DNA from 3 places in the Staphylococcus sp. SUC_1.2 genome. Region 3 is predicted to be linked to each of the others. Evidence: riboswitches for the same ligand, from Rfam matches in the RefSeq annotation. Region 3 holds a riboswitch; each other region holds the start of a gene.
What was found. Region 3 has a riboswitch for thiamine pyrophosphate ahead of NR218_RS06630 (ECF transporter S component). Riboswitches for the same ligand answer to the same signal wherever they lie in the genome.
Positions count from the first base shown of each region.

Region 1: linked by a shared signal. The riboswitch ahead of tenA (thiaminase II) and the one ahead of NR218_RS06630 (ECF transporter S component) in region 3 are both predicted to bind thiamine pyrophosphate.
Region 2: linked by a shared signal. The riboswitch ahead of NR218_RS01535 (thiamine phosphate synthase) and the one ahead of NR218_RS06630 (ECF transporter S component) in region 3 are both predicted to bind thiamine pyrophosphate.

Region 1 is NZ_JANJPM010000012.1:11,637-14,856, forward strand. It holds gene thiD (bifunctional hydroxymethylpyrimidine kinase/phosphomethylpyrimidine kinase) at 1-661, opposite strand, end outside; gene tenA (thiaminase II) at 654-1,343, opposite strand; TPP riboswitch at 1,420-1,522, opposite strand; gene NR218_RS05640 (transglycosylase family protein) at 1,735-2,481, opposite strand; gene NR218_RS05645 (single-stranded DNA-binding protein) at 2,885-3,220, opposite strand, start outside.
Region 2 is NZ_JANJPM010000002.1:113,942-117,161, forward strand. It holds gene NR218_RS01525 (HNH endonuclease) at 1-711, opposite strand, end outside; gene NR218_RS01530 (putative quinol monooxygenase) at 819-1,103, opposite strand; TPP riboswitch at 1,341-1,450, shown strand; gene NR218_RS01535 (thiamine phosphate synthase) at 1,518-2,108, shown strand; gene thiO (glycine oxidase ThiO) at 2,101-3,216, shown strand; gene thiS (sulfur carrier protein ThiS) at 3,200-3,220, shown strand, end outside.
Region 3 is NZ_JANJPM010000015.1:15,484-18,703, reverse strand. It holds gene NR218_RS06635 (ABC transporter ATP-binding protein) at 1-937, opposite strand, end outside; gene NR218_RS06630 (ECF transporter S component) at 950-1,525, opposite strand; TPP riboswitch at 1,618-1,719, opposite strand; gene graF (glycopeptide resistance-associated protein GraF) at 1,984-2,103, opposite strand; gene auxA (lipoteichoic acid stability factor AuxA) at 2,256-3,220, shown strand, end outside.

The DNA of each region.
Region 1 (3,220 bases), on a different contig from region 3:
TAACAGCTGAAAATGTGCAACCTGTACCATGAGTATGTGGCGTATTAAATCGCTTCTCTTCAAAAGTATAGACATCATCTTTAGTAAATAAAAAGTCTTTAGCATTATTTAAATCAGCAGAATGACCGCCTTTAATTACTACACCTTTACTTCCTATTTCATTTATAAATATATGACCTGCTTTACGAATATTATCTTCAGTATCAATTTTCAAGCCAGTAATTTCTTCAGCTTCTGGAATGTTAGGAGTAACGACATCCGCTAATGGTAAGAGCGTTTTCTGAAGATGTTTTTTTGTTTCATCATCCATTAAGGAATCACCACTTTTTGCTAGCATAACTGGATCGATAACATAGGGAATATTGCTATGATTTTTTAAATACGTTTGAATCAGTTCCATCGTTTCATGTGTAGCAATCATTCCAGTCTTAATTGCGTGAGGTAATTCATCATCAAATACGCTATCTAATTGTTCTTTAACCCAACTAGTTTCTAGATTATGGATATGTTGAACTCCTTTAGTATTTTGAGCCACAATACTTGTAATAGCAGCCATTCCATATACGCCACAAGCATGGAATGATTTTAAATCTGCCATAACTCCTGCGCCACCAGAAGGGTCAGTACCAGCAATTGTTAACGCAATCTTAGGTTTATTCATGATTTGCTCCTCCAAAATCCCATTCTTCATCAATGTATGCCATATTAAAGAAGTGACGTTCATGTACAGTACTTTGTAAAAATGCTTCTTTAATTTCTCTTTTTTCCTGTTCGGTACAATGTTCTGTAAGTTCATTTAACAAACGGTCAAATACTTCAATTAAAGGTGCCATTTCAGTGCTATAAAAATCAAACCACTTAGCAGTAAGTGCATCTCTATTAAGATTTGAATCTTCTAATCCCCATTTAGCAACCACTTCATATACGTAAGGACATGGTGCCATTGCAGCTATAGTGTATGCAGCATTTTCGTGTGTATAAGCATGATAATACATATGTTTAATGTAATGATCTCCACTAGGTGGCCACACTTTTTCTTTTACAATTTCTTCATAAGGTTCATTAATATAGTCCGCTAAAATTTCATGGGCTTCTACTTCGCCGTCTAACATAAATTCAATTTGCTCTACTAAGAATTTCACTTCTTTCATAGTAGGTGCTTTAGGAATAAGTAAAGCATATAAATTAGTAAATTCTTTTAAATAAGAAGCATCAGCACGTAAGTATTGGCGTACTGCTTGTTTTGATAATTTTCCCTTTAATAAATCTTGAATAAAACCATCATTATAAATCTCTTCAATAATTGGCTTTGACGCTTGCTTTAATTCATCTGAAAAACTCATTAACTATTCCTCCTTAAATAAAAAAACTACATTTCAACGTAGAAATGTAGTCAATATTCAAAAAAATAGAATGAATGAATATGTATTACTACTTTCCTACGTTGGCATTAACCAAATCAGGTTATAAGGGTCTGAATGCTTCATCTCAGCCATGTTCCATGGCTCCCCTAGTAGTCTTTAGTTTAATTTAACCATAACAAAACCATTGTTATAATTCAAATAAAAAAGATATTCATTGAAATAAGTTTAATTCATACAACTATTATTATAAATATAATAAATAAAGAATAGTACAGAAATCTTTCTAAATTCAGTCATTACTATCAATATATATAAAAATGCCTAAGACAACTCATATTGTCTCAGGCACTAGTAAATTATTTATTAAGTTTTACGCTGTAACCCATTGAGATGGACCTGCAGTATTATAAAGTTTTACTGCCGCAGCATCTTGAACACTTTCAGGTGCTTGTGCTGGTGATACACCTTTATATTGTGCTGGTGCTACTGAATCCCAAGTAGATTGTAAGAATTGATATTTACCTGCTGCACCAGAAGAAGGGTTGATGGCATGAATATCTCCACCTGATTCGCGTTGAGCGATTTGTTGTAAATGACTATTTACATTTACAGATGAACCACTTGTTGATTGTTTAGGTTGATTTGTAGTTGCATTAGCAGGTGCTTGTTGTGTTTGAGTTGCTTGTTTAGTTTGTGTTGTTTTTGGTGCTTGTTGTGTTTGAGCTTCATTTGCATAGTGTTGACTTACATTTGAAGTTGAAGCTGATTGATTTATATGATTATAATTATTATTTTGGAAAGATACATTTTGTGCTGATTGAGTTGAAGCTACATTTTGATTAGCACTATTTACAGTTGAACCGTTTGATGGATAATATTCCCATTTAAAATATGTTCCATCTGACCAAAAATGATAAGTTTTACCATTTAAATTAAATTGGTAATTATAAGCTCCTTCTTGAATAGGATGTTGATTTAATGATTGATCGTTAGATTCCGCTAATTGAGCTAATTTTTCTTTATTAATTTGATTTTCACTTGCATCAGCATGACTTACGTTTCCTGCTACTAATCCTAAGCCTACTGCTAATGAAGATGCAATAATTGTCTTTTTCATAATAGTATAATCCTCCTAAGTCATTTGTTTTCTTAAATATTTTACGGATACTACTCTAACATCTAAAAAAGCTTAGCAGGTTACAGTGAAATAAAAAAAATATACTTATTTTACATTAAAATTACATAGATTTGTAAATAATTTTTCTTATATATATACTATAAACACTTTAATGGCAGTGTTTATTAGATATATAATAAAAGAACCAACTGTAATTACTTTGTAATATTTCAGAAAAATACACTGTCTTTTTTATCATTCAATGAATGAGTTGTATCTAATGTCTTATACATAGTTAAAGAGGTCGGAATATTTATACCGACCTCTTGAGTATATTTGAGTATAATTGAAAGACTTATTTTATATTAATTGGAAAGGTTTGGAGTATTAAAAATAGAGAGTTTTATTTTATATTCATTAATTCGAGATTATCAAATGAATAAGTGTCTGTATTTAGTGAGCTATCTGAGAGTTTTTCATTATTTAATTTAGGGGACATAAATTTAATTGTTTCAACATATAATTCTGTGACAAAGTGAGTTTGTTTTTCCTTTTCATATTTACGAGAACGCATTTGGCCAGTAATACCTACTAAAGATCCTTGAGAAGTATATTTTTCAATGTTGCTAGCCATCTTACCAAATGCTTTACAAAATATATAATCACACGCTATTTCATCATTTTCATCTTTATAATTGCGTTCAGTAGCCACACTAAACGTTGCGATTTTCACCTCCTC
Region 2 (3,220 bases), on a different contig from region 3:
TTTCACATAATTATTCAAAAATAAATTTAAATATTTAGTATGTAAAGAAGATGTTTCAATTTTCAATTTAAATTGAGTTGTGTCTTCTGCAAAGTTCTTAAAATTATTCGGTGCATTATAAAAATTTTGAGAATCTCTTAATAAATCTTCTATAAAATTTCTTGTACTTATTTCTGAATTATCTATAGTAAACAAAAATTGATAATTACTGATGTTATTATTTCTCTTAATTTGGCACACTTCTTCATATTTTAAATTTTTTACATATGGAAAGGCTAATCCTTTATAAATATAATTACGTCCTTGATTTCCAATTTTTTCAAAATAAAAAACTGGAAATGGGTTTATATCTTCTTCTAATTTCCCATATACTAAATCAAATAAATATTTAAGATTTTTATTTCCTCTTTTTTTAGTATCAATAGCATCCTTATTAGAATCTTTTTGATCTCCATAATAAGTAAGTATTGAAGTATCATCATTATAATTATTTGGATATATATCCGAATTACTACTATTAGAAATAATCACAATATAAGCAATATTTCCGTCTTTAGAAATTTTAGTTCGAATTCCCCCAGCATTTCCAACATTAAATAATTTTTTAAAAGGGTCATCTCCAACATTACCTTTAATTCCACCTTTATATACACCATTTGGTACTAAAGGCGCATTCTCTAATTCTGAAAACTCAAAAATTCCATTTTCTATTAATAAATAGCTCCCCTAAATTATAGAAAATTAAATTTTCTAGTTGCTCTAATTCTAAGGAAGCTATTAATTTTCTCAAATCCATTTAAATTTTTAATTATTAGTTATTATTTTGTTTCTGCTACATTAATGACAGGTTCTTCAGCGACATATTTTCCAATATTTTCACTAAATGCTTTGAAATGATCTGAATGGTTATGTGCTTGAACCGCTTCTTGATCTTTATAATTTTCAACAACAACGAATGTGTTGCGTTCTGCTACATCTTCATAATGTGAATAAAATGTATTTCCTGGTTCTTGACGTGAACTTTGAACTAATTTATTCATTAAATCTAAATAGTCATTACGCACATCTTCTTTGATTTTAAGCTTTGCATTAATAATAATCATATAATCACCTTCCAAATATAATTATAACGTTTTACCCGTCTGTTATAAAAAGAAAACGATAGTAAGAAGAGGGGTAGCATGTATTTTCAATTCAATGTTATGTAAAACGTGGTTTCTTGATTAAAAAGTATATTACTATAAATCTAATTTATTTTTGTATTTGAACTCTATTAAAAAAGGTTGTAGAATAAAAATAAAGCAAAAATGCTGATGTTTATTTTAAACACAACTGAATAAACGATCCACTGGAAGTGCCTTTGTTTAAGGCTGAGAGTAAAGAACGAACTTTATAATTCCTGGAACCTGATCCAGTTTGTACTGGCGTAGGAAAGTGGCGACTAGAATATCGTAAAGTTAAGCAAAACGCTATTTCCCTACTGCAGGGAAATAGCGTTTTTTGTTTACTAAGGAGTGGTGTTCATTTTTATAGCGATAACGAAATATAAAGATTTAACCAATGATGATTTACAACATTTTCTTGATATCTCGGATGGAATAGATGGGTTATTGTTTCGTACTCCCATGTCTTCAAGTGACTTGTCTTCATTTTTAAAATCACTTATAGAAAAAGGATTTCCTAAATCAAAAATCATTATTCATAGTGATGTACATTTACTTGAACAACTTCACCTCTCTCATATTCATTTTCGAGAAATGGATGAAGATGCATTTAGCTATAAATCCATACATCCAGAGATTGAAGTGAGTATGTCTACACATTCAATTGAATCTGTTAAAGCAGCTTATGAACACGATCTTGATTATGTTTTTTTTGGACACATTTTTAAGACACCTTCAAAACCTAATCAATTGCCTCGATCAAAAGCAGAGATTCAACGTGTGTTAGAGATTCCTATTCCAATTTATGCCATTGGAGGTATCACTGAAAAAACGATTCCTCAATTACCTCGTGGTTTTAAAGGAATTTGTGCGATTTCTTTTTTTATGAACGCATCTTTACAACAAATTGAACTGTTGCGAAAGGAGTGGTTGAAAGATGCATGATGTTTTAATCATAGGTTCGGGCGTGATTGGCATGTCTATTGCGCGACAATTAAGCCAATCTCACCTTGACATTGCACTTATCGATCGTGACGTGCCAGGTAAACACGCATCATATAAAGCAGGTGGTATGTTAGGTGCTCAAAATGAATTTACTAAAGATACTGATTTATTTAGACTTGCTCTTGAATCACGAAGTCTCTTTCCACAATTATGTCAAGATTTAGAAGATGAGACAGGTATTGATATTCAGTTTCAAAATTCAGGATTAATTAAAGTGGCTAATCGTCCTGAAGATGTTGAAAGTTTAGAAAAACAGTATCAATTTTTAAGCGGTTTAGATTCTAGCGTCATTGTTCTTTCAGATGAGGAACTTACTGATTTAACGAATGGTACAGTAACATCAAGTGAAATGGCTATTTACATTCCACAAGATGGACAAATTAATGCCAATCACTACACTAAAGCTTTATTTACATCTTTAAAGCAACGTCAAATTAAGCGATATTTTAATACAGAGGTACAATCTGTTCATCGCCAAAATGGGTACTACGATGTTGAAACGTCACAAGGCACATTACAAGCTAAGAAAGTCATTGTGGCAGCGGGCGCATGGACATCTAAATTATTAAATCAATACTCATTACCTAGAGATGTAGTCGGTGTAAAAGGTGAAGTCTTACTGATTGAAAATGATCATTTGGATTTAAAAGAAACCGTATTTATGACCAATGGCTGTTACATCGTACCAAAATATCCAAATCGTTTCTTAATTGGTGCCACAAGCGAGTTTGATAACTATTCAGTTGGTAATACAGACGATGGTATCTCTTGGTTACACCACTTTGCAAATGAACGTATACCAGAACTCGCACACGGCAAAGTCATTAAACAATGGTCTGGTGTCCGTCCATATACTGAAGGAGAAATACCGATAATGGACCGTATTGATGAAGATTTATATGTGATTTCTGGTCATTATCGTAACGGTATTTTACTTTCGCCTATTATTGGTCGTGATATCGCCAATTGGATACTCACCGGTGTTAAACCGCGTCGATATGAATCATTTAGTGCTTCAAGGAGGTTAAATCATGAAGTGTATCATTAATGGG
Region 3 (3,220 bases):
GCTTCTCATAAAACATTGTACCGTTGTATTTCACTAATTGCATCATAGATTCGAGTAAAGTAGTTTTACCAGCTCCATTTTTTCCAGTAATTGTAATCCATTCTCCAGGATGAATATTTAGTTCTGAAACTTCAAATAGTGTATTTTTACTACGAATTATTTGTCCGTTTTGAAATTTAAAAAGTGTATTGGAATATTGGGGAGTTAAATCTTTTCGAATAGGTGCATAATCCCAAGCATGAGGATGCCATACGCCAAATTCAGTGAGTAACGATTCACAATGTTTGAGTATGTATTCAGGTGTATTATCAGCTATAATTTCTCCATCATAGTTCATTAATATGACTCGATCTACATGATGCCAAATATGTTCCACTTTATGTTCTACAATTAATACCGTTTGATCAGTCCATAAGTGAATTAATCGTTGCCATAAGTCAGCAGTTGCTTGTACATCTAACATAGCTGTAGGTTCATCTAAAAAGAGTGTATCAGCTTTCTGTAAAATCGTTTCAACGATAGCAAGCTTTTGTTTCATACCACCACTTAAATTATTTACGAAAGTTGAATTATCCACATCTAAATCTACAGACGCAAGTGCTTTTTTAATTTGTTCATCCATGTCTTCTCTTGGCACTTTTTGATTTTCTAAGACGAAAGCTAATTCTTCGTAAACTTTTGGCATACAAAATTGTGTATCTGGGTCTTGAAAAATAACCCCCGAATTAGGATCAATGTCTAGTTCATCATATTTCATCGGTAATTCTATAAGATTAGGAACAATGCCACTAAGGACATTAAGCAATGTGCTTTTACCAGATCCTGAAGGACCTAGTAAAAGCACTTTTTCTTTATCTTTAATTTCTATATTTAGATTATCGAAAATTTTTCGATCACCATTTGGATATTTTAGACGTAAATTTTTGACTTTTAACACAATCATTTCCCCTTATAAGTTGTCGTAATCTTTTTGAGAGGCAGGACGGAATAATTTAGTTACTCCAGTTTGATCTAAGGCTTTTACAATTAAATAAGAGAGTATACCAGACAGTACAATACCACTAATAGCACGGAAAATGATGAAAAGTAGTAAGTTCCAACCCGCAACTTCGTTTAGATAGCCGTAAAAATAATCTACAGGGAAAGATACTAATGCTGTTACTAAACCAGCTAACATTGCTACCATTAAAGAACGTGATTTGTATTTAAAGATAGCAAACACAACTTCACATGCTAGACCTTGTAAAATGGCATATACTATAGTAGGAATATCAAATTTCCCCATAACAATAGTTTCACCTGCACCAGCAGCAAATTCAGCAATTAATGCAATACCTGGTTTAGGAATAATTAAGTAAGCCACAATAGCAGCCATAAACCAAATACCGTATGTAAGTTGCTCTAGATGTATACCAGCTACTTGAGCTAAATTATATGGCAACCACCATAAGTTATAAATGATTGCAAAAATAACAGCAATCAGCACCGTAACTAGAATTTCTGAAAGTTTTAAACCTTTAGACATAAAATAGTTCCTCCTAAAAAAACGCACAACCCTTCGTAGAAAAGTTGTGCGTAAATTTAAATAAAAATGCTATTGATTATTAAAAACATGATTTATTTAAGTTAACACTTTCCTACGCTAGTTTTTAACTAGATCAGGTTCAAAGGGTTTGAGGTTAAGCCTCATCTCAGTGCTATACACCCCTAGTGCATTTATATTTTATTTATTTTAAATGTATGACTTTTAATAGTAGATGTCAAGATGCTTTTAATCTATATTTAATTAAAAATAAATTATAATTAAACAGTTTACATATTTAACAATTAAAATGTAATTAGTTCTAAAAATAATGAAAGAAAGTAGGATAGATTTATTTCCAACTCAGCCATCGATAGCCAATATATTAAAAATACCTGAGACAGCTTGTATGTCTCAGGCTTATTCATTAAATATTCTTAATGATGACATAAATAAGAAAATTAGTCTAATGTATTTTGAACATCTTGTTTAGTTTGTTCAATATCATCAGTTTTTTCTTCTTTTTGTTCTTTTAATTTTTCTTCATATTCTTTTGCTTTTTTTGCATCTTCATGTGTCATAGGACAACTCTCCTTTTTCATAGATTACTTTACAAAATTAATATACCCAATTAATAAAAGAATAAACTTCATCTCAGTCTAGAGAAGTATTTTATTTTTTATTAAAGACAAGAATAGAAAGTTCATATATAATTAATTTTGAGGTGAACTGTATGTCTTTTCTTAAGAAACACGCCGAGATTATCTATAGTTACTTGATCGGTATCGTTTCACTCTTCACAGGTCTCATTATCTTAATCAATTTGCCTTTAATCCATAAACTAAAAGATAAAGATAAAATTGATTTAAAAATACATAATATATGGGACTTTCTTAATGCATTTTTTAGTGAAATAATTAGAGTGATGAGTAGATTCATAGGCAACTTTCCAGTTGTAAGTGCAGTCATAATTATTCTATTTGGTATTCTAGTCATATTGATTGGATATACGTTATTTAGAACAACCAAATACGATTACGACATCTCAATTTTCTTTTTAGTTATTGGTATTTTATACTTCCTCATTACAATTACATTGATGACTCAAGTATATGGTTTTTGGGCAATTATATTCATTATTCCATTTGTGATTCATACAGGATATATTGTTTATAAAGATGAATTGTATCAAGAAAATAGAAAAGTTCATTATTTATGGATTATTATTTCATATGGAATAAGTTACTTGATTACTCAACTGTCATTGTATGGCAAAATCGATGCAAATGAGATTGAGCCTATTGATATTTTAAGTGTAAATACATTCTTCATCATTATGTGGTTATTAGCTCAAGCGGCAATTTGGAATTTCTTATTCTTACGCCGTGCGTTACCTTTAACAAAAGAAGAATTAGGGGAAGAAGAGCCTGAATTATCAAGAACTCAAAAAGGAAACGTTTCGACTCAATCAAAAGTTCATTTTAAACAACTTCAAGATAAAACATCAGAATATGCACGTAAGACAAGAAGAAGTGTAGATTTAGATAAAATTAGATCTAAACGCGATAAATTTAAAAGTAAATTTAAAAATATCGTAGATATAGAAGAAGATGATATTCCTAAGTGGATGAGACGTCCTAAATGGATTAAACCAGCATATGTGGAAATTTTCTGTGGTTTTATCTTATTCTTATTTAC